One region of the Kineococcus rugosus genome, then DNA from elsewhere that is predicted to be linked to it. Evidence: riboswitches for the same ligand, from Rfam matches in the RefSeq annotation. Region 1 holds a riboswitch; each other region holds the start of a gene.

Region 1 (8,644 bases):
TCCAGGTAGGACGTCACGACGTTCCAGCCGACCCGGCCGTTCGTGTAGTGGTCCAGCGTCGCCATCTTGCGGGCGAAGGAGTACGGCTGCTCGTACGTCAGCGAGACGGTGACCCCGAACCCGAGGTGCTCGGTGACCGCGCCCATGGCCGAGACGGCCAGCATCGGGTCCCCGACCGGCACCTGCGTGGACTCCCGCAGCGCCGTCTCCGGGCCGCCCTTGTAGACGTCGTAGATCCCCAGGACGTCGGCGATGAACAGCGAGTCGAACTTCCCGCGCTCGAGCAGCTTCGCCAGCTCGGTCCAGTACCGGATGTCGTCGAACCGGTGCGACTGGTCGTCCGGGTGCCGCCACAGGCCGGGGGACTGGTGCCCCACGCAGGTCATGTCGAACGCGTTGAGGTGCACTCTGCGGGCCTCGGTCACGGGATTCCCCTCCAACTTCCTGGACGTCACTTGACGGCCCCGGCGGACAGGCCGCCGACGAGCCACTTCTGGGCCACCACCGCGAGCACGTACATCGGGACGATCCCGACGAGCGAGGCGGCGGCCTGCTGGCCGAACTGCACGGTGCGGTCGCCCTGGAACAGCGACAGGCCGACGGGCAGCGTCTGGCTGGAGGTGCTCTGCGAGAACGACACCGCGAACAGGAACTCGTTGTACGACAGGAACAGGCAGATCAGCAGCGCCGCGACCAGGCCGGGGGCCAGCAGCGGCAGCACGATCCGCCGCAGCCCACCGGTCGTCGACAGCCCGTCGACCCAGCCGGCCTCCTCGATCTCGACCGGGATGCGGCGCACGAAACCGTCCAGCAGCCACACCGCGACCGGGACGTTCGCGAGCCCGTTGACCAGGACCAGCCCGAGCGCGGAGTTCGTCAGGTCCGCCTGCTTCAGCAGGTAGTACAGCGGCAGCACCGCGACGATCGGCGGCGCGCAGTAGCTGGCCAGCAGCACCGTCTGCAGCCGTTCCCCGCGCGCCCCCGCGCGGGCCGTCACGTACGCGGCGGGCACCGCGATCAGCGAGGTCAGGACGGTCGCGCCGATCGCCACGACCCACGAGTTCACCAGCATCGTCGACAGCGGCACCGTCGCGAACGCCTTCGCGAAGTTCGACCACACGAACACGCTCGGCAGCCAGCCGCCGTTGGCGATGTCGTCGACGCTGCGCAGCGACAGCGACACGAGGAACAGCAGCGGCAGCAGCGCGACGAACGCGACGGCGGCCAGGACCACGCGCACCCCGGCGCGGTGCAGCGCCCCGGCGCTCACTGGTCGGCCCTCACGGCGCGTGCCCGCAGCAGCGTCACGACCGTGGTCAGGACCCCCACGACCAGGCCGAACACCAGGGTCTCGGCCGCCGCCGTGCCGATCTCGTAGCTGCCGCGCATGCCCGTGCGGAAGATCTCGAAGCTGCTGACGATGGTGGACACCCCCGGACCGCCCTGCGTCACGACCGTCACCAGGTCGAACACCTTCAACCCGATGACGAGCTCGAGCAGCAGCACCGAGAACACGTTCGGGGCGATGACCGGCCACACCACGTTCGTGAACGCGCGCAGCGACCCGGCCCCGTCGAGCGCCGCGGCCTCGCGCAGCTCCTCGGGGACCCCCAGCAGCGCGGCGAACACCAGCAGCGTCACCAGCGGCGTCCACTGCCACACGTGCATGACGACCAGCGCGGAGAAGGCCCCCACGCCGTCACCCAGCGGGTTGGCCCCCGGGAAGCCGAGGACGGAGAACAACCCGCCGAACGCCCCGCCCACCGGGGCGAGCATGAGCTTCCACGCCACCCCGACCATGACGGGCGGGGTGACCAGCGGGAGCAGCAGGATCGTCCCGACGACCCCGAAGCGGGTGCCCCGGGCGTGCAGCAGCAGCGCCAGGAGCACGCCCAGGGCCGTCGCCGCCAGGGCCGCGACGACGGCGAACACGACCGAGCGGACCAGTGACCCGGCGAAGGCGAGGGACTCCCACGCCTCCACGAGGTTGTCGGTGCCGGTGAAGCGCTGCAGCGGCCGGGCCAGGGAGGACTTGGTGACCGCCAGCGCCACGACGAACAGCGTGGGGTAGACGAGCATCAGCGCCAGCCCGGCCAGGCTCGGTGCCGCCAGCCACGTCGAGACGTGCCCGGGGCGGTGCCGCCCCGGGACCGCCCGCCGCGCCGCGCCGCGGCCGCGCTGGCGCGGCAGCGTCCCCCGGTCGTCGAGGAGCTGGGTCATCCGAGGGCCCTCTCCCAGTTCTCCGCGGCCCGGTCCAGCGCGGCCTGCGGCTCGGTCTCGCCCTGGATCGCCAGCGCGAGCTGGTCCACGAGGTCCTGCAGGGCCTTGGGGGAGCCCTGCTGCGACGGCCACGCCAGCGGGTCGCCGTCCAGGCCCTCGCGGATGACGTCGGTCGCCTTCCCCGCCGCCGCCGCGTACTCGGCGGAGTCCAGCACCGTCTTGCGGGCCGGGTCGATGCCCGAGCCGGCCGTGGAGGCGAGCAGGAAGTTGTTCTCCTCGTTCGTCGCCCACTTCACGAAGGCGGCGGCGACGTCCTGCTGCTTGCCCGCCGAGGAGACACCCAGGCCGAAACCGGCGTCCAGCGCCGTGCGCGGCGTCGTGTTCTCCCCCCCGACCGGCAGCGTCACGACGCCCCACTTGTCGACGATCTTGGAGCTGGCCGGGTCCTGGGCCTTCAGGCCGAGGTCGGTCCAGGTGTCGAGCATGGCGCCCTGACCGGCCAGGAAGGCGGAGTTGGCCTGGTCGAAGCCGGTCTGCAGCGGGGTCGGCAGCGCGTGCGGGGAGACGTCGATGAGGTGCTGCAGGGCCGCCAGCCCCTCCTCGCCGGCGAACGCGGGCTTCCCGTCGCCGTCCACCAGCGTCCCGCCGTAGCCGGCGAGGCGGTTGATGAAGGAGCAGCCCAGGATCATCGGCACCTGCTGGGCCTCGACGATCGCCCCGTAGACGCTGCCGCCGGAGTCCTGCGTGATCTTCGCCGCGGCCGCGTCGTACTCGTCCCACGTCGTGGGCGGCTGCACGCCGTACCGGTCGAAGACCTCGGCGTTGTAGTAGAGGACGTGCGTGTCGCCGTCGAAGGGCAGGCCGTAGCGCTTGCCGTCGAGCAGCGTGTACGGGTCGTAGATCGACGGCAGGAAGTCGTCGGTGGCGATGTCGGTGTTCGCGCCGATCCAGTCGGTCAGGTCCACCAGCGCGTCGGCCGCGACCAGCTCGCCGAGGCCGAAGTAGAAGTAGTCGAAGACGTCGAACTCGCCGTCGCCGCCCTGGACGTCCAGGATCTGCTTGCTCGTCAGCTGGTCGTAGGGGATCGCGGTGACCTGCAGCTCGCCGCCGAACTCCTCGGCGAACTTCTTGCCCAGCAGGTCGGTGAAGGCCAGCACGTGCGGCTGGTTGACCATCAGCTTGAGCGTCTTGCCCCGCAGGTCGACCGCCTCCCCGGCGGCCAGGCCCGCTCCGGCGGAACCCTCCCCGCAGGCGGCGAGGGAACCGGTGGCGGCCAGGGCGCTGACGCCGAGGGCGCCGGACAGGACGCGGCGGCGCGAGGCGAGCAGGCGCTGGGTGCTCGTGGGCGGGGGGGTGCGGCGGGGCGCGGACATGGGTGTGCTCCGGGGGTAGGCGGACGTGCGACGTCCGTCGGGGGGTGCGCGCAGGAGGCGGCGCGCTCGCTCGAGGACTCGGGGGAGGTGGCGCGGGCCGGTCAGGCCGCGCGCGACGTCCCCGGGCGCATCGACCCGCCGCGGTGACAGGCCATCGAGGCCGTGCGCGCGAGGTCGACGTGGTAGCGCCGGGTGAGCTGGGTACAGCTGTCCACTGCGAGTCCTCCATCGCCCCTGGCGGGAGCACCTGCCGCTCGCGCGGTGGTTGCTGTGGCGTCAACGAGCCAGGTCTCTCGGCCACTCTGGATGGTGTTGATCCGAATGTAGCGGACGAGGGGTGCCGCTGGCGATGGAACGCCCGCGGCGAGTGCGCAGGGTCACCTCGGTGGGGCTGTGCGACACTGGGCGAGGCCGAGCGTTCCCCGACACCGGGCGCACGGTCCGCCGTCGAGACCGCCGCCCAGCGCGCGGGTCCCGGGCAGCGCCGCGGTCTGGTGGAAGGACCTCGCAGGCGCCCCGGCCCGTTCACCGGACGACGACGACGGTGGCTCCGGGGGGAGCACGCGTCGCGCGACCTCTCCGGTGCACCGAGGACTTCCGTCGGGCGTGGGACGACCCGCCCGGCGATTCCGACCAGGACGCCCGAGCGTCCGCGGGGTTCACCGGTGGAGCGGACGCTGCGGGCGATGCGGAGCACCCCGTGACGACGACACCCGAAGAGACCCCCGAGAACGACGGCACGACGACCGGCGCGACGACGCGGCCGCGCCGCCGCCGCGCCGCCAGCCGCCCCGCCGGCCCGCCCACCCGCGTCGAGCCGGTCGCCGAGCCCGCGCCCGTCGCGGCGCCCACCGAGCCCGAGCCCGCCGTCGAGCCGGTCGCCGTGGAGCCCGAGCCGGTCGCCGAGCCGGTCGCCGAGCCGGTCGCCGAGCCGGTCGCCGAGCCGGTCGCCGAGCCGGTCGCGGTGGAGCCCGAGCCGGTCGTCGCGCCGCGGCGCCGGACCCGCCGCGCGACCCGCACGGTGACCACGCCCGAGCCGGCCCCGGCCCTCGAGGAGGTGGCACCCGCCCCGCAGGCCGCGCCGGAACCCGCCGCCGAGGTGGCCGAGCCCGTGGCCGAGGTGGCCGAGCCGGTCGCTCCGCCCCGCCGCCGCCGCGCCCGCAAGGTCGCCGCGCCCGCCGCCGAGGTGGCCGAGCCCGTCGTCGAGCCGGTCGTCGAGCCCGTGACCGGGTCTGCCGCCGAGCCCGTGGCCGAGCCGGCCGCCGAGGTGCCGGGAGCGGGCGAGCCCGCGCCGGCGGACGCGGTGGCGCAGGCCGCCGCCGAAGACGCCCCCGTCGAGGAGGCCCCGGTCGAGGCGCCCACCGAGCCCGTCGCCGAGCCCACCACCGAGCCCGCCGCCGAGCCCACCGTCCAGCCCGCCGCTGACCCCGCGCCAGCCGACGCCACCGACCTCATGGACGACCCGGTGCTGGTCCGCGCCGCCGGGCTGGCCCGCCGCGGCCGCCGCCGCGCGCCGGCGGCCGAGCCCGTCGAGGAGTCCTTCTCCGACGCCGCCGCCCGCGCCACGGCCCTGTTCTTCCAGGCGCCCGCCGCCGAGACGCCCACCCGCCGTCGCCGCGCCTCGGCCCCGGCCGGCCCGCCGCCCGCCCAGAGCGGGCCCGCGGACGAGCGCGAGGACGAGCGCGAGGAGTTCGGCCCGGAGGGCCTGGACGACGTCGACCCGACCGACCTCGAGGCGGAGGACCAGGGCGAGGACGACACCACCGAGGACGACGCCCGCGAGGAGGACGGCGGCCCGCGCCGCCGTCGCCGCCGCGGCGGACGGGGCCGGCGCAGCCGGGGCCGGGACGCCGAGGACGGCGACGACGCCGACGACGAGGTCCGGGACGACTCCGGCGAGGACGCCGGGCCGCGCGACGACGCCGACGACGAGGGCACCGACGACGGGGGCGAGGAGGCCGACGACGCCGAGGAGTCCTCCGGCTCCTCGCGCCGCCGTCGCCGCCGCCGCCGCCGCGGCGGGTCCGGCGAGGTCGAGGAGGCCTCCACCGACGATCCGCCGAACACCGTGACCCGGGTGCGCGAACCGCGCCGCCCCCGCGGGACCGGCGAGGACGAGATCACCGCGCTGCGCGGCTCCACCCGCCTGGAGGCGAAGAAGCAGCGCCGCCGGGAGGGCCGGGAGGCCGGCCGCAAGCGCGCCATCCTCACCGAGGCCGAGTTCCTGGCCCGGCGCGAGTCGGTCGAGCGCGTCATGGTCGTGCGCCAGCGGGCCGACACGACCCAGATCGGCGTCCTGGAGGACGGGATCCTCGTCGAGCACTACGGCGCCAAGCAGACCCAGACGACGATGGTCGGCAACGTCTACCTCGGCCGCGTGCAGAACGTGCTGCCGAGCATGGAGGCCGCGTTCGTCGACGTGGGCAAGGGGCGCAACGCCGTCCTGTACGCCGGCGAGGTCAACTGGGACGCCGCCGGGCTCGAGGGGCAGCCGCGGCGCATCGAGGCCGCGCTGAAGTCCGGCGACCCCGTGCTCGTGCAGGTCACCAAGGACCCCGTGGGGCACAAGGGCGCCCGGCTGACCAGCCAGGTCTCGCTGCCGGGCCGCTACCTCGTGTACGTGCCGCGGGGGTCGATGACGGGCATCTCCCGCAAGCTGCCCGACACCGAGCGCGCGCGGCTGAAGAAGGTCCTCAAGGAGGTCGTGCCCGCGGGCGCGGGCGTCATCGTCCGCACGGCCGCCGAGGGCGTCTCCGAGGAGGAGCTGCGCGCCGACGTCCAGCGGCTGCAGGCGACCTGGGAGTCCATCCAGGCCAAGTCGCAGAGCAAGAACGCCCCCCTGCTGCTGCACGGCGAGCCGGACCTCACCGTCCGGGTGGTGCGCGACGTCTTCAACGAGGACTTCAGCCGGGTCGTGGTCTCCGGGGACCAGGCGTGGGACGCCGTCCACGGGTACGTCTCCGACGTCGCCCCCGACCTCGCCGACCGGCTGGAGCGCTGGGAGGACGCCGAGCACGACGGCCGGGACGTCTTCGAGAGCCACCGCGTCGACGAGCAGCTCGCCAAGGCCCTGGGCCGGAAGGTGTGGCTGCCCTCGGGCGGGTCGCTGGTCATCGACCCGACCGAGGCGATGCACGTCATCGACGTGAACACCGGCAAGTTCACCGGTGCCGGCGGCACCCTGGAGGAGACGGTCACCCGCAACAACCTGGAGGCCGCCGAGGAGATCGTGCGGCAGCTGCGGCTGCGGGACATCGGCGGGATCATCGTGATCGACTTCATCGACATGGTCCTGGAGTCCAACCGCGACCTGGTCCTGCGCCGGCTCGTGGAGTGCCTGGGCCGGGACCGGACCAAGCACCAGGTCGCCGAGGTCACCTCCCTGGGCCTGGTGCAGATGACGCGCAAGCGCACCGGGCAGGGCCTGGCGGCCGTGCTCGAGGAGCTCGACGCGGCCGCGGACGCCAACCCGGCGCCGCAGCCGTCCCCGGCCCAGCAGAACGGCTCCGGGGGCGGGTCGGGAGGGTCGGGCGGCGGCTCGGCGAACGGGTCGGGCGGCGGGTCGGGCAAGTCCCGCAGCCGGCGCGGGCGCGGTCGCGACCGCGCGGCGGCCGAGGAGGCCCCGGCGACGCCGGAGAACGGCGCGGAGCCCGCCCAGGAGCCGTCCGAGCCCGGGAAGGACGCCGCGGTGCTGGCGGCCATCGCGGCGGTCGCGGCGGCCGGCCGGCGCGAGCGCGAGGCCGCCGAACGGGGGACCGGCGCGGCCGAGCCCTCCGCGGTGGAGGGGTGAGCGCGTCGTTTTGACCCCGGGGGTCGTCCTTCCGTACGCTTACCCCTTGGTGCGCCGTCGTGCGCGAGCCTCCAGCTGCATCCGCAGCTCGGTGGCGTTCCAGTTGTTGACGAGAGAAACGGGTTCGTTGTGGTGTACGCCATCGTCCGCGCCGGCGGCCGGCAGGAGAAGGTCGCGGTCGGCGACGTGCTGACCATCGACCGGGTCCCCGTGGCCAGCGGGGAGACGCTGCAGCTGCAGCCCCTCCTCCTCGTCGACGGTGAGACCGTCACCCACGACGCTTCGGCGCTCGCGGGTGTGAAGGTCGTCGCCGAGGTGGTCGAGGAGGCCAAGGGCCCCAAGATCACCATCCTCAAGTACAAGAACAAGACCGGGTACCGCAAGCGTCAGGGTCACCGCGCGAAGCTCACCCGCGTCAAGATCACCAGCATCGGGGCGTGACGTCAGATGGCACACAAGAAGGGCGCGAGCTCCTCGCGCAACGGTCGTGACTCCGCCGCTCAGCGCCTCGGTGTGAAGCGCTTCGGCGGTCAGGTCGTCAGCGCGGGCGAGATCCTCGTCCGTCAGCGCGGCACCCACTTCCACCCCGGTGCGGGTGTGGGCCGCGGCGGCGACGACACGCTGTTCGCGCTGATCCCGGGCGCCGTCGAGTTCGGCACCCGTCGTGGTCGCAAGGTCGTCAACATCGTCGCAGGCGAGTGACGACGCACCAGTCGTGAACACGAGGGGCGGACCGGATCTGATCCGGTCCGCCCCTCGTCCGTTCCACCCCTCGACCTGCCCCGCAATCGGTGATCTTGCTGGGTTCCACCGCACGATCACCGCCGAGGAGTCCTGAGAGAGATGTCGACCCACTTCGTCGACCGTGTCGTCCTGCACGCGTCCGGAGGTGACGGCGGCAACGGCTGCGCTTCGGTGCACCGCGAGAAGTTCAAGCCGCTCGGCGGGCCCGACGGCGGCAACGGCGGCCGCGGCGGCGACGTGGTCCTCGAGGTCGACCCCCAGGTCACGACCCTGCTCGACCTGCACCGCCGGCCGCACCGCAGCGCGCCCGACGGCCGCTTCGGCATGGGTGACCACCGCAACGGCGGTGAGGGCGAGGACCTGGTCATCGGCGTGCCCGACGGCACGATCGTCCGCTCCGCCAAGGGCGACCTGCTCGCCGACATGGTCGGTGCCGGGACGCGGTACGTGGTCGCCCCCGGCGGCCGCGGCGGCCTCGGGAACGCGGCGCTGGCCACCACCAAGCGCAAGGCCCCCG
Region 2 (5,997 bases), on a different contig from region 1:
GCAGCTCGCGCAGCGCGGGTTCGTCGACCTGCACGATGCCGATGCCCGCCGCCTCCAGGTCGGCGACCTCGTCGCGCAGGGCGAGGGCCACCTGGTTCGCGGTGTCGCCCAGCGGCTGATCGTCGCGGACGAACGACCACGCCAGGATCGTCACCGGGCCGGTGAGCATCCCCTTGACGGGCCGGGTCGTCCGGCTCGCGGTGTAGGTGCTCCACGGGACCGTGATCGGCGCCGGGCGCGTCACGTCGCCCCACAGGATCGGCGGGCGGACGCCGCGCGAGCCGTAGGACTGCACCCAGCCGTGCTGCGTGACGGCGAAACCGTCGAGGTGCTCGGCGAAGTACTGGACCATGTCGTTGCGCTCGGGTTCGCCGTGGACGAGGACGTCCAGGCCGAGCTCCTCCTGCAGCTGCACGACGCGGTCGATCTCGGCGCGCAGGAACTCCTCGTAGGCGGCCTCGGCGAGCTCGCCGCGCGACCACGCCGCGCGGGCCCTGCGGATCTCGGTGGTCTGCGGGAACGAGCCGATGGTGGTCGTCGGCAGCGCCGGCAGGTCCAGGGCCTCGTCCTGCGCGGCGCGCCGGACGGCGTAGTCGCTGCGGCCGAAGGCGTCCGGGGTCAGGGCCGCGAGGCGCTCGCGCACCTGCGGGCGCACGACGCCGGGGGCGGTGAGCCGGTCGGCCAGCGCCGCGGCCGAGGCGGCCAGCTCGGCTTCGACGGCGGCCGCGTCGCCGAGCGCCCGGCCCAGCAGGACGACCTCGCCGACCTTCTGGTCGGCGAAGGAGAGCCAGCCGCGCAGCCGCTCGTCCAGCGCCGTCTCGCGGGCGACGTCGTGCGGGACGTGCAGCAGCGAGGTGGAGGTCCCGGCCACGACGTGCCCGGCGTGGCCCTCCAGCTCGCGCAGGGCGGCGAGGGCCCGCACGAGGTCGCGGCGCCAGATGTTGTGACCGTCGACGACGCCGCCGACGACCGTCTTGCCGGCCAGGACCGAGCGGTCGGCCGGGACGGCACCCTTCACCAGGTCCAGGGCCAGCCCGTCGACGGCGGCCAGGGCGGCGAGGTGGTCGCCCGCGTCGCCGTAGGGGGTGGCGACGAGCAGCCGCGGCCGGCCCGCGAGCGCGCCGAGGCGGTCGTAGGCGGCCCGCACGAGGTCGGTGAGCCCGTCGACGCCGGCGGTCGCGGAGTCGCTGACCAGGCCGGGCTCGTCGAGCTGCACCCACTCGGCGCCCGCGGCGGCGTAGGCGCTCAGGAGGTCCTCGTAGGCGCCCAGCAGGTCGTCGAGGCGGGAGATCGGCGCGAACCCCTCGGGGCTGCCGTCGGCGGCCTTCGCCAGCAGCAGGAACGTCACCGGGCCCACGACGACGGGCCGGGTGAGGAAACCGTCGGCCAGGGCCTCGGCGAACTCGCGCACGCCGCGGTCGTCGGCGTGCCGGAAGCGGGTGCCGGGGCCGATCTCGGGGACGAGGTAGTGGTAGTTCGTGTCGAACCACTTCGTCATCTCCAGCGGCGCCTGCGCCCCGCGGCCGCGGGCGATGGTGGAGTACCCGGCGAGGTCGACCCTGCCGTCCTCCCCGACGAGGTCGGCGAACCGCTCGGGCACCGCGCCGACGGCCACGGCCGCGTCGAGGACCTGGTCGTAGGCGGAGAACGACGACGGGATGGACGCGTCGTGGGCGGGCAGGCCCAGGCGGTTGAGGCGGCGGACGGTGGCGGCCCGGACGGCGGCGAGCGCGGCCTCGGTGGTGGCCAGGTCGGCCTTGCCGGACCACAGCGCCTCGAGGGCCTTCTTGGTCTCGCGGTCGGGGCCGATCCGGGGGTACCCCAGGATCGTCGCGGTCCACGCGGGCGTCCCGGTGGGGGTCGTGTCGCTCATCGGGTGGGTCCTCCTGCAGCGGCGGCCGCCGGGGCGGCCGGAGTGGGGTCGGCGGGTCGGGTCGCGGGTCGGGTCGCGGGTCGGGTCAGGTCGAGGTGGTCGAGGAGGTCCAGCGCGGGCGCGGCCGCGTTGAACGTGTACAGGTGCAGGCCGGGGGCACCGGCGGCGAGCAGCCCGTGCGCCAGGCCGGAGGTGAACGCCGTGGCCGCGCGGCGGCGGGCCCGGGGGTCCTCGTCGTCCAGGGCGGCGAGCAGGGCGCGGGGGGCCGGGACCCCGGTGAGCTCACCGATCCGCTGCAGCCGGCGGGCGTCGTCGGAGACGGCGAGGCCGGGCAGCAGGGGGATGGTGATCCCGGCGGCCCGGGCGCGGTGGACGAACGCGGCGTACTCGTCGGCCGAGAACGTGACCTGGCAGATCGCGAACCGGGCACCGGCGTCCTGCTTGGCCCGCAGGACGGCGAGCTCGTGCTCGTCGCGGCCCCGCGGGAACGCGGCGACGGCCAGGGTGAGCTCACCCTCGTCGAGGGGGCGCGACCCTCCCCGCAGGGCCAGCCGGCGCCGGTCGGCGACCTGGAGGAGTTCCACCAGGTCGCGGGCCGTGGCGACCCCGTCGGGGTGCGGGGCCCAGTCCGCGGCGCCGGCCGGCGGGTCGCCGCGCAGGGCGAGGACGTTGCGCACGCCGGCGTCGAAGAACTCCCCGGCCAGTTCCACGACCTCCCGGCGGGAGGACCCCACGCAGGTCAGGTGCGCCATGGCCGGGACGGCCGTGGTGCGCAGGACGTGGCACAGCAGGTCCCGGCTGGGCCCCCGCGTCGCCCCGGCCGCCCCGAACGTCACCGACACGAAGTCGGGGTTCGCCGCGAGCAGGTCGGACAGCTTGCGCCACAGGGTTTCCCGGCCACCGTCGGACCGGGGCGGGAAGAGTTCGAAACTGAGCGTGGGCCGCCCCGTCGCACCGGCGACGAGAGGCGCGAGCGTCATCGCGCGGTTCCCCGGCCGGGAACCGGGTAGGGGGTGGCGACATCGGTGGTGCGCATCACGAACTCCATCGGCCTGGCGTTAGCACCCTCGCCCGGGCTCGGGGGGTTGCTGCGGCGTCGTCGAGCCAGGACTCTCGGCCGCTCTGGATGGTGTGCTTCGAATGTAGACCGGCGCCGACGCCGGCCACAAGGGGTTCCCCCGAACGGCCCGCGACACGCCGACCTTGATTCCGGCCGGTCGCCCGTGGCAATCTCGCCCCAGGTCATGAGCGCCAGCGACAAGCCCCGGCTCGCTGGCCGGCAACCCTCCTCCGCGGTGGGGTGCCCCGGGTGACGACCTGGCCGGTTCCGAGGTGGTTCCGGCAAGCGCGGACCTCGCCGGGCGGGCCCCGGTCCTCCCGGCAGGGTCCACTCCCCGAGGAGACCTCGCGTGACGACGAGCACCCTGAGCCCCAGCCGCCCCTCCCGTCCCGCCCTCGCTCCCCTGCTGCCCGTCGTCGGCGCCGACACCGTCGTGCCGCTGGCCACCGGGGGCCGGGCCACCTACGTCAACCTGGACAACGCGGCCAGCGCCCCGGCCCTGGCCGTCGTGGCCGCCCGCGTCGCGCAGGTGCTGCCGCACTACGCCAGCGTGCACCGCGGGGCCGGGTACCTGTCCCGCGTCTCGACCGCGCTGTTCGAGCAGGCCCGGGCCCAGGTGGCGGGGTTCCTCGGGGCCCGCGGGGACGACCTGGTGGTGTTCACGCGCAGCACCACCGACGCCCTCGACCTGCTGGCCCGGGCCGTCCCGGACGGGGCCCGGGTGCTGGTCGCCGACGTCGAGCACCACGCGAACCTGCTGTCCTGGCAGCGCTCGGCGCGCACCACGGTGGTCCGCGGCGGGTCCGACGCGGAGGAGACCGCGAGCCTGCTGGAGGCCGAGCTGGCCACCGGGCGGTACGCGCTGCTGGCCGTCGCGGGGGCCTCCAACGTGACCGGCGAGGTGCTGCCGCTGCGCCGGCTGGCGCGGGCCGCGCACGCCGCCGGTGCCCGCATCGCCGTCGACGGCGCCCAGCTGCTGCCGCACCGCCGGGTCAGCCTCGCCGCCGACGACCCCGCCGACGACCTGGACTGGATCGCCCTGTCCGGCCACAAGCTGTACGCCCCCTTCGGGGCCGGCGCCCTGGTGGGCCGCCGCGACTGGCTGGACGCCGCCGAGCCCTACCTGGCCGGGGGCGGCGCCACCCTCGACGTGAGCCACGACGCGGTGCGCTGGGCGGACGGCCCGGACCGGCACGAGGCGGGCTCGCCCAACGTCGTCGGCGCGGTGGCGCTGGCCCAGGCGTGCGCGACGCTGGCGGCCCTGCCCACCGCGGCCCTGGAGTCCCACGAGGCCGCGCTGCGCGACCGGCTCGTGGAGGGCCTGGGCGCGCTGGAGGGCGTCGAGGTGGTGCGACCGCACCCGGCCGACGCCGTGGGGGTCGTGACCTTCACGGTCCCGGGTCGCCCGGTCTCGGAGGTCGCCGCGTACCTGTCGGCCGAGCACGGCATCGGCGTGCGCGACGGCCGGTTCTGCGCGCACCGGTTCGCGGACTCCCTGGGCCTGGTCGAGGGCGGGCTGCGCGCCTCGACCGGGGTGGGGACGAGCTCGGACGACGTGGACCGGCTCGTCGCGGCGGTCGGGCGCTTCCTGACCACCGGGCCGGAACTGCAGTACGGCGTCGTGGACGGCCACTGGGGTCCCCTGACGGACGCCCGGCCGGCTCCCGAGACCTTCCTCGGCCCGGTGCCCGAACCGCGCTGACCCGCCCGCGCGGCCGAACCCCGCTCACGCGACCGCGTGGACGTCCCGTGACCCACACCCCAGGAGTGACATGAGCCCGACCCCCTCGCCCGCAGCCCCCTCGGTGGACGCGCTGACCGCCGGGCGGGCCGTCGCCGGTGGCGCGCTGCTCGTCGACGTCCGCAGCGACGCCGGGCGCGCGGCCCACGGCGGACTGCCGCAGGCCGTCGTCGTCGCCACGACCGACGTCGGGCCGGCGTTCACCGTCGGTGGCCCCGGGGCCCTGCCACAGCTGACCGGACTGGACCAGGAGATCGTCGTGATCTGCGGTTCGACGGCCGGGTCGGGCCCGGTCGCCGCCGAGCTGCTCGCCGCGGGGTTCACGAACGTCGTGCAGGTCGACGGGGGCTTCCCCGCCTGGAAGGCCGCCGGGCTGGCGCCCGGGGAACCCGCGCAGGCCTGAGGTGACGAGCACCGCGGAGCACCGCGACCCCGCACCCACCCCGCACCGGGCGCGCCGACGGTGCACGATCCACCACCCCCGGCGGGGCGCCGGCGCCCGCCGCGTGGCGGGCCGGGCCTCAGGGCACGGGCTCGCTGTCGGGGCGGGGACCACCGCCGGCACCGCGGACGTCCCCGGACAGCAGCGCGTGGAGCTCGGCCTCGAACTCCGCCCAGCTCAGTTCACCGGGACCCGGTTCCGGTTCGGTGTCGACCGGGGACCAGGGGAACCCCCACTGACCGTGCCCGGCCAGCGCCAGACCCTCGACGACCGCGCCTCCGAAACTGGTTGCGGCAGCGCACAAACGCGTCCACACTCGATGTCCTCGCACCTCGCACCTCCGCTCTCGGGTGCCTCACTGTGACACACCCGCACCGATCCGCAAGGGCCTTCGCGAGGTTTCCGCCGCGAGGGTTCCCCGGTGCGGCGCCCACCGGCCGGGGACGGTGGGGGACGGCGCGCCCGACCCCCACCCCGTGACCCCTCCCCCCAGATCAGGAGCAGACATGCCCACCCCGTTCCACGTGTTCCTGGAGGTCGACGGCGGCGGGTGGCACCCGGCCGCCTGGCGCCGCTCCCGCACGACCCCCGACCAGGTGTTCTCCCCCGCCCGGCTCCGGGAGTTCGCCGTCACGGCCCAGGCCCAGGGCCTGACGGGGCTGACGTTCGAGGACAGCACCAGCACCAACCCCCGCAACCCCGTCGGGCACCTCGACGCCGTGCAGCGGGCGGCGTTCCTGGCCGGGACGACCGACGCGATCGGGTTGCTGCCGGTGGCCGCGACGACGTACGCCGAGCCGTTCCACCTCGCCGCGCAGATCGCCTCCCTCGACCACTCCAGCCACGGGCGGGCCGGCTGGGTCGCGACGACCTCACCGGCG
Region 3 (8,644 bases), on a different contig from region 1:
CGACGGGTCCCTGCCGCCCGGCGGGACGATCGTCGAGGGGACCAGCGGGAACACCGGCGTCGGGCTGGCCGTCGTCGGCGCCCAGCTCGGCCACCCCGTCGTCGTGGTCGTCCCCGACGGGACCAGCGCGGAGGAGATCGCCGTCCTGCGCGCCTACGGCGCCGAGGTCGTCGTCGTGCCGGGCGGCGTCCCGCGCGACGACCCGCGGCACGTCCACCACACGGCCGTCCGCCTGGCCGCGGAGATCCCCGGCGGGTGGCTGGCCCACCCGGACGACGACCCGGACGACCCCGCCGCGCACCGGGAGACCACCGGTCCCGAGATCTGGGCGCAGACGCAGGGGCGCCTGAGCACCTTCGTCGCCGGGGTGGGGACCGGCGGGACGATCTCCGGTGCCGGGGAGTTCCTGAAGTCCGTCAGCGGTGGCCGCGTCCGCGTCGTCGGGGTCGACCCGGTGAGCTCGACGTGCTCCGGCGGTGACGCCAGCTCCCGGGCCGTGCGCCCCGGCGTCCTCGACGCGGTCGTCCCGGTCGAGGACCGGGACGCGCTGCTGACCGGTCGCCGGCTGGCCCGCGAGGAGGGGCTGCTCGTCGGCGGGTCGGCGGCCGGCGCGGTCGCCGTCGCGCTGCGCGAAGCGGAGGGGCTGGGCCCCCACGACGTCGTCGTGGTGCTGCTGCCCGACCCCGGGCGCTCCCCCTCGTCCAAGAATCTCAACGACACCTGGCTGCGCCGCAACGGGTTCCTGGAAGGAGGGGTCGAGCGCCCGGTGCGCGACCTGCTGCCGGCGGGAGCCCTGGACGCTCCGGGACCCATCTCGCTGGCCGCCGACCTGACCGTCGGGCGGGCCGCCGAGCTGGCCGCCGGGCAGGGCGCCCTGGGCCGCACCCCGCTGGCCGTCGTCCTGCCCCGCCGCGACACCCGCCGCCCGCTCCCCCTGGGCGACGTCGTGGGGGCCGCGACCCTGGCGGGCCTGCGCCACCTCGTCCGCGACGATCCCGACCTCGCGCACGTCCCGCTGCGCGAGGTCGCCGACGCGCCGCTGCCGCACGTGGGCGTCGGTCAGGGCGCCGACGAGGCGTGGACCGCGCTGGGGGAGTTCCCCGCCGCCTGGGTCCTGGTCGACGGCCGCGTCGCCGGCTGGGTCCGGCGGGCCCGGCTGGACCAGGGGCGCACCCCCGAGGACGGCCCGTGAGGACCGGCACCCGGTCGCGCCGGGCCCTGGTGACCGACGTGGTGGGCCCCGTCCTGGCCGGGCTCGGGCCCGCGCCGCTGCGGGTCCTCGACGCGGGCGGGGGCGACGGCCGCGACGCCGTCGACCTGGCCCGGCTGGGTCACGACGTGACCGTCCTCGACCCCTCCGGGCGGGCCCTGGCCGCCGCGCAGGAACGCGCCGCGGGAGCCGGTGTCGCGCACCGGGTCCGCACGGTCGACGCGGACCTGGACGACATCGCCGCCCTCGCCGCGATCACCCACCACCGCGCCGGGGGCTCGGGGTCCTTCGACCTCGTCCTGTGCCACGACGTCCTGCCCGCGCGCGGCACCCTGGCGCAGGTCGTCGCCGACGTCGCCGCGCTCACCTCGTCCGTGCACGCCGGGGGCGCGATCTCGCTGCTGGCCCCCGCCGGTGCGCCCGCGCGGGCCGGCCTGCTGCGGCTGGACCGCGACCTCGTGCAGGGGGCGCTGCTGGCCAGCGGGTGCGAGCTGCTGCCCGTGGGCGGGGACGTCGTCGACGAGGTGGGCGGAGTGACCCACTGGCACCTCCTCGCGCGGCGCGCGGACTGACCCACCCGCGCGCACCACGGCCCGCCCACCCCGTCGCGGGGTGGGCGGGCCGTCGTGCTGCCGCGGTCAGTCGGTCTTCGGCAACCCGGGCGGGTTGATCGCCGACGTCGTCACGGCCTCGTTCGCCAGGTTCCAGCGTTCGAGGGTCTCGGCGTACGCGCCGCTGCCGATGAGGTGGTTCAGCGCGTCGGCCAGGGCCTGCACGAGGCCGTTGTCCTTCTTCGTCGTCGCCGCGATCTCGGCCTGGATGGTCCCGCCGCCGGGGACGGTGCCGACGATCTTCGTGTCCCCGGAGACCTGCGCGTGGTACGCGGCCGTCGGGTTCGGCCCGAAGTTGGCCTCGATGCGGCCGGAGGCGAGCGCCAGGTACGTGTCAGAGGCCTGCTGGTAGTACTGGATGGTCGCCTCCTCCCGCCCGGCCGCCTCGTTCTGCGCGTTCCAGTCCAGCAGGACCTTCTCCTGGTTGGTGCCCGAACCGACCGAGACGGTCAGGCCGGCGATGTCCTCCGGGCCGGCGATCGCGGTGATGTCGGAGTCCTTCGCGACCTCCCAGGCCAGGGTGTCGACGCGGTAGGACGCGAAGTCGTACTTCTCCTTGCGCTCCTCGGTGACGGTGATGTTCGAGAACCCCACGTCGTACTGCCCGGAGTCCATCGACAGGAACAGGTTCTCCCAGCTGGTGGCCTGGATGTCGGGTTCCAGGCCCAGGACACCGGCGACGAGCAGGGCGATGTCGGGTTCGATGCCGATGACGGTCTCGTCGTCGTCGGCGCGGAAGCTCAGCGGCGGGTTGCCGTTGCCGGTGGTGCCGATGACCAGCGTCCCGCGGTCCCGGATCGCCTGCGGCACCTTCGCGGCGATCTCCGGCACCGCGTCGACGGTGACGCGTCCGCCCTGCTCGGGGCTGGTGTCGACCCCCGAGCCGCTGCTGCTGCCGGCGGCGGGAGCCGTCGCGGGGTCGGCGCTGCCCGACGCGCACGCGGACACCACCAGGGGGGTGGCGGCCAGCGACAGGAGCCAGGTACGTCGGCTGATCAAGGGGTTCTCCTCGTGCTCGGGCCTGCCCGGGGCAGGCCGACGTCGCGGTCCGGCGGAGCGCCGGACCGTCAGGGGGTGCGGTGGTTCAGAGGACCTTCGCGAGGAACGAGCGGGTGCGCTCGTGCCGCGGGTGGTCGAAGACCTGGGTGGGGGTGCCCTCCTCCAGGACGACGCCCTCGTGCATGAACAGCACGCGGTCGGCGACCTCGCGGGCGAAACCGATCTCGTGCGTGACGACCACCATGGTCGTGCCGGAGGCGGCGAGGTCCCGGATCACGTCCAGCACCTCGCCGACGAGTTCGGGGTCCAGCGCCGAGGTCGGTTCGTCGAACAGGACCAGAGACGGTTTCAGGGCCAGCGCCCGGGCGATGGCGACGCGCTGCTGCTGCCCGCCGGACAGGCGGCGGGGGTACTCCCCGGCCTTGTCGGCCAGGCCCACCCGCTCCAGCAGGGCGCGGGCCTCCACCTCGACCTCGGGGCGTCGGCGGCGCTGCGCCGACACGGGGGCCTCGACGACGTTCTCCAGCACCGTCAGGTGCGGGAAGAGGTTGAAGTGCTGGAACACGAACCCGATGTTCGACCGCTGGCGCAGGACCTTCCGCTCGTGCAGCTCGCGCAGGTGCTTCCCGGCCCGCTCGTAGCCGATGAGCTCGCCGTTGACCTCGACGACGCCTGCGTCGACCTTCTCGAGGTGGTTGATGGTGCGCAGCAGCGTCGACTTGCCCGAGCCGGACGCCCCCAGCACGACGGTGACGGTGCCGGCGGCGACCGACAGGTCGACCCCGCGCAGGACCTCCAGAGCGCCGAACCGCTTGTGGACGCCTTCGAGGCGGACGACCGGCCGGGCCAGGGTGGGGGCGCTCACCGGGTGACCTCAAGACGACGGGCGCGGGCGGTGCGCAGGGTGCGGAGAACCTTCACCAGCGGCAGCTCGTCGTGACTGCGGGAGCTGCCCCGGCCGTAGTACCGCTCCACGAACCACTGCCCGGTCGACAGGACGGTGGTCAGCACGAAGTACCAGACGGCCGCGACCAGCAGGAGCGGGATCACGCGGCCGGTGCGGGAGTAGACGACCTGGACCTGGTAGAAGAGCTCGGGCAGCGCCATGACGTAGACGACCGAGGTCCCCTTGAGCAGGCCGATGATCTCGTTGCCCGTCGTCGGGACGATGATGCGCAGCGCCTGCGGGAGCTGAATCCTCCAGAACTGCCGGCCCTGCGGGATCCCCAGCGCCGCCGCCGCTTCCCGCTGGCCCGGGTCGATCGCCAGGAACCCCGAGCGGACGATCTCGGCGAAGTACGCGGCCTGGTGCAGCCCGAGACCGAGGAACGCCGCGGTGAGCGGCCCGATGAGGTCCTGGGTGCCGAAGGACCAGAACTGCGGACCGAAGGGGACGCCGAAGCCGATGCGCTCGTACAGGATCGCCAGGTTGAACCAGAACAGCAGCTGCAGGATCAGCGGGACCGACCGGAACACGCTGATGTAGCTGAAGCTGACGGCCTTCAGCAGCGGGTTGTGCGCCATCCGCATGAGCGCCAGGACGGTTCCCAGGATCAAGCCGATCGCGGTGCCGACGATCGTGAGCTTCACCGTCAGCCACATCGACTTCAGGATCGTCGCGGAGAACAAGAACTCCGCGACCGTCGGCCACTCCCAGGCGGGATTGGTGACGAGGGCGTTGACCGCCATCGCCGCCAGGACGGCGACCACCGCGGTCGCCACCCACCGCCACGGGTGCCGGGCGGGCAGGACCTTCACCGCGGCCGCGGGTGCCCCGGCCACCAGTGCGGTGCGGGGGGCGGGGCCGGTGCGCGTCGTCCCGCTCATCGTCGTTCTCCCGGCAGGTCGGACACGGCGGGGGTGTCGGCGGGGGTGTCGGCGGGGGTGTCGGCGGGGGTGTCGGCGGGGGTGTCGGCGGGGGTGTCGGCACGGGCGGCCGGGACCGTGGACGACCCGGCCCGCAGGAGGTCGCCGGCCAGCCGGTCGGCCCGCCGGAACAGCTCCGCGTCGGTGCCCGGCCGGGCGAACGCGGGCGCCGCGCCCTCCCCGGAGACCCAGGCGCCGGTGGCGAACCGCCGCGGGTGGGGTGAGCCGTCCCCGCGGACCAGCCGCCCTCGGGGGTCCACGACGAGCCGGCCGTTCGACAGCCGGGTCCCGCCGTCGGAGATCTCGTGGGCCCGGACCTCACCGCGTTCGCGCAGCCGCGTCAGCAGCACGTCGGAGGTCCACTCCAGGTCCGGGACGGGCAACCGGGCCTCGACCAGGGCCCCGGCCCGCACCTCGTGCGGGCCGCTGTCGGAGGTCGCGGTGAACGCGCCGGCCTCCGGGTCGGCGACGACGTTCAGCCCGGCCCCCAGGAACCGCAGCACCCCCGCCCGCGCCAGCGCCGACAGTTGCCGCACCCGCTGCGGCGGCGGCCCGCTCGCCACGTAGCTGAAGAACCCGTGCCACCAGCCGTCCACGTCGACCGCCGCCGAGCGGGCGTTCAGCCGGCCCGCCGCGTGCAACCCGGCCGTCACCACGTACGCGGACAGCAGCGCGGCGACGACGGCGCCGTCGGGGGAGTGGCGCGGGTCGCTGCGCCGGGCGCGGTCGTCCTCGAGGTGGCGCAGGACCCGCTCGTGCACCTCGTCCCCGGACGTCCCCCACCAGGTGTCGAGGGGGCGGTCCAGGTCGGCCGGGTCGAACCGGTCGGCCGGGTCCGGCACGGCCCGCTCGACCAGTTCGTCGACCTCCGCCGACCCCCACGCGGCGCGGGAGAAGCGGGCGTCGAACTCCGCGGCCGCCAGCGCCGTGCGACCGGGGTGGGTGCGGAACAGCTCGCGGTAGTGCGCGCCCGCCAGCTCCTTGGCGATCAGCGGCCACAGGTCGACCCGCAGGTCCAGGGGGGCGTCGCCGTGCTGGGCCTCGACGGCCCGCGCCGAGTAGTAGCGCGGCAGCCCCAGGTCGGTGGGCGTGGCGTACCCGATCTTCGCGCGGTACGGCACCCCGCGCCGCGACCCCACGTGCAGCCGCGGTTCGCGTCCGCTGCGCCGGTACTCCAGGCTCCCGTCGGGGTTCTCGGTGAACCGCCCTCCGCGCCCCTCGGTCAGCCGCACCACCAGGTCCACGAAGGCCAGGCCCATGCCCACCACGACGACGTCGACGCCCGGCCGCAGCACGTCGAGGTCCTGGTCGCTGGTGTAGCCGGGACGGACGTAGGCCAGCCCGTGCGTGCGGGCGAACGCCTCGACCCGGCGCTCGCGGGGCCCCGGCCGGACGTCGAGGTGGCCCTGCACCAGCAGCACGGCGTCGACCCGCAGGGTGCCCTCCAGCCCGGCCAGGTGCAGGTGCTGGCTGCCGTCGGCGGGGTCGTCGGTGAGGTCGAGGACCGTCCGCGCGTGGCGGTGGACCCGCACCCCGGCGGGCAGCCCGGCCAGGGTCCGGTGCCAGGCGTCGGCGAAGTAGCGGCTGGCCAGCCGGCGTGAGGTGAACGACCCGGGTTCGTGGCGCAGGACCTCCTCGCGCAGCAGGTCGTCCCCGGCGGCGGCCGCGTCGAGCACGAGGTCGGCGCGGTGCTGCGTGACCCACTCCGCCAGGCCGGGACCGTGCTGGACGGGCCCGGTCAGCCCGGTCACGGAGGCGTCGGGCAGCACGCTGATGTCGGCGGCCCGCGAGTTCATCCACAGCAGCGGGTCCTGGGCCTCCCGCCAGACGCGGCCGGCGCCGGAGTCGAAGGGGTCCACCACGTGGACGTCCAGGGGGCGCTCGTCACCGGCTGCGGTCCACCGCGCGCCGAGGCGCTGCAGCAGGACCAGCGTGCGGGGACCGGCACCGACGATGCCGAGGGAGCGGGGGGTGGGGCGGGTCGTACCAGGCACGAGGGGTCTCCGGGGGGCCGCACCGGGGGACCGGCGCAGTGGACGTCCGCGGGCGTCGCCGCGACGGACGGGGGGTCAGACCCCCGCACAGACCGCCGAGCTCAGCCGTCCCAGGTCGACGTGACGGCGCCGGACGAGGAGGTTCCCCGGTGCGGTGCGACCGCTCATGCTGCGACTCCCATCGGTCCTGGCGGAAGCACCCTCGCCCGACGGATCGGGGGGTTGCTGCGACGTCGGTGAGCCAGGTCTCTCGGCCGCTCTGGATGGACGACCTCGAAAGTAGCCCACGACCCGGCCGAACACCAAGCACCCGCGGTCCCCCGGGGTTCCGGGCGGCGCCCCGGGGCCGGGGTGGCACCCTGGTCGCACGCCCCGCACGAGCACCGGAGGAAACCCGTGACCACCGTCGAGGACACCCGCAGCTGGACCTTCGCGACCGGCACCGAGCCGCGCGTGCACGTCGTCCACGAGAACCCCGAGTGGTTCCCGCCGTTCGAGGCGGCGTTCCGCACCGCCGGTGTGCCGTTCCAGGAGGTGCTGCTGACCGACGGCTCCCTGGACCTGGACGCCGAACCGGCGCCCGGCGTGTACTGGTCGCGGCTGAGCGCGTCGGCGCACACCCGCGGCCACGAGCGCACCAAGGAGTACACCCGCGCGGTGTTCGCCTGGCTGGAGGGCTGGGGGCGGCGCGTCGTGGGGGGCACGCCGGTCGTGGAGCTGGAGGTCAGCAAGGTCGCCCAGCACGCCCTGCTGCGCCGCCACGGGTTCGACGTGCCCCGCACGCTCGCGGTGTTCGGCCGCGACGACCTGTCGCGGCGGACCCGGGAGCTCGACGTGCCGTTCATCACCAAGCACAACCAGGGCGGCAAGGGCCTGGGCGTGCGCCGGTTCGACTCCCACGAGGAGTTCGACGCGCACGTCGCCTCCCCGGAGTTCGAGGAACCGGCCGACGGCATCACCCTGCTGCAGGAGTACCTGCGCTCGGCGCAGCCGTTCATCACCCGCGCCGAGTTCGTCGGCGGGGAGTTCGTGTACGCGGTGCGGGTCGACACCTCGGCGGGAAGCTTCGAGCTGTGCCCGGCCGACGCGTGCGAGGTCCCGACCTCGGGGCAGGCCCTCGAGGCGTGCGTCGTGGACGGCCCGCAGGGGCTGTTCTCGCTGCGCGGGGACGTCACGGCCGACACCCCGCTCATCAGGCGGTACGCGGACCTGCTGCGCGAGGCGGGGATCGAGATCGCCGGCATCGAGTTCCTCGAGACCGCCGACGGGCGCACCGTCACGTACGACGTGAACACCAACACGAACTACAACCCCGCCGTGGAGGCCGTCGCGCCGCGCTCGGGGCCTGGGGAGATCGCCCGGTACCTCGGCGAGCTGCTGCGGGACGAGACCGCCCGGCAGGGGTGACGGCGAGCCGCGCACCGCGTGCGGGCCCCCGGGAAGGTGTCCCGGGGGCCCGCACGTCCGTGGTGGCTCAGCGGCGCGTCAGCGGCGGCCGCAGCCCCAGGTGCTCGCGCAGCGTCGTGCCGACGTACTCGCTCGGGTACGCCCCGCGGTCCTGCAGGGCGGGCACGAGCTGGTCGACGATGTCGTCCAGCCCGGACGGCACGAGGTACGGCGTGATGTTGAACCCGTCGCTGGCGCCCGAGCGGACCCAGAAGGTCAGCTCGTCGGCGAGCTGGGAGGCCGTCCCGGCGAACCCGCGCTCGGAGGAGTGGTGCAGCACCAGTTCCCGCAGCGAGAACTTGTTCTCCTCGGCCACCGCGCGCCACTGCCGCGCGAGGTCGCGGGCGTTGCTGCCGGCGCGGTGCGCGCCGCGGGTGCCGTCGATGTCCTCGATGACGGGGTCGTGCGCGGGCAGCGGGCCGTCCGGGTCGTAGCCCGACAGGTCCTCGCCCCACACCTGCCCGACCAGGGACAGCGCGGTCGCGGGGGTGACCTGCTGCTCCAGGACCCAGCGGGCC

The links. Region 1 has a riboswitch for S-adenosylmethionine ahead of ACRYM6_RS02630 (ABC transporter substrate-binding protein). Riboswitches for the same ligand answer to the same signal wherever they lie in the genome.
Region 2: another riboswitch for S-adenosylmethionine. It lies ahead of ACRYM6_RS16835 (aminotransferase class V-fold PLP-dependent enzyme); the one in region 1 lies ahead of ACRYM6_RS02630 (ABC transporter substrate-binding protein).
Region 3: another riboswitch for S-adenosylmethionine. It lies ahead of ACRYM6_RS16860 (FAD/NAD(P)-binding protein); the one in region 1 lies ahead of ACRYM6_RS02630 (ABC transporter substrate-binding protein).

Annotation. Positions count from the first base shown of each region.
Region 1 is NZ_JBJLSJ010000003.1:115,529-124,172, reverse strand. Features, by position in the region: gene ACRYM6_RS02645 (LLM class flavin-dependent oxidoreductase) at 1-425, opposite strand, end outside; gene ACRYM6_RS02640 (carbohydrate ABC transporter permease) at 452-1,270, opposite strand; gene ACRYM6_RS02635 (carbohydrate ABC transporter permease) at 1,267-2,220, opposite strand; gene ACRYM6_RS02630 (ABC transporter substrate-binding protein) at 2,217-3,593, opposite strand; SAM riboswitch class I at 3,816-3,906, opposite strand; partial or broken gene ACRYM6_RS02625 (Rne/Rng family ribonuclease) at 5,332-7,038, shown strand; gene rplU (50S ribosomal protein L21) at 7,513-7,824, shown strand; gene rpmA (50S ribosomal protein L27) at 7,831-8,085, shown strand; gene obgE (GTPase ObgE) at 8,227-8,644, shown strand, end outside.
Region 2 is NZ_JBJLSJ010000030.1:34,905-40,901, forward strand. Features, by position in the region: gene metE (5-methyltetrahydropteroyltriglutamate--homocysteine S-methyltransferase) at 1-1,873, opposite strand, end outside; gene ACRYM6_RS16830 (methylenetetrahydrofolate reductase) at 1,870-2,853, opposite strand; SAM riboswitch class I at 2,915-3,006, opposite strand; SAM riboswitch class IV at 3,114-3,227, shown strand; gene ACRYM6_RS16835 (aminotransferase class V-fold PLP-dependent enzyme) at 3,283-4,635, shown strand; gene ACRYM6_RS16840 (rhodanese-like domain-containing protein) at 4,706-5,077, shown strand; gene ACRYM6_RS16845 (LLM class flavin-dependent oxidoreductase) at 5,623-5,997, shown strand, end outside.
Region 3 is NZ_JBJLSJ010000030.1:42,422-51,065, reverse strand. Features, by position in the region: gene ACRYM6_RS16885 (PLP-dependent cysteine synthase family protein) at 1-1,192, shown strand, start outside; gene ACRYM6_RS16880 (methyltransferase domain-containing protein) at 1,189-1,782, shown strand; gene ACRYM6_RS16875 (ABC transporter substrate-binding protein) at 1,849-2,820, opposite strand; gene ACRYM6_RS16870 (amino acid ABC transporter ATP-binding protein) at 2,906-3,685, opposite strand; gene ACRYM6_RS16865 (amino acid ABC transporter permease) at 3,682-4,647, opposite strand; gene ACRYM6_RS16860 (FAD/NAD(P)-binding protein) at 4,644-6,680, opposite strand; SAM riboswitch class I at 6,856-6,950, opposite strand; gene ACRYM6_RS16855 (ATP-grasp domain-containing protein) at 7,077-8,087, shown strand; gene ACRYM6_RS16850 (NtaA/DmoA family FMN-dependent monooxygenase) at 8,155-8,644, opposite strand, start outside.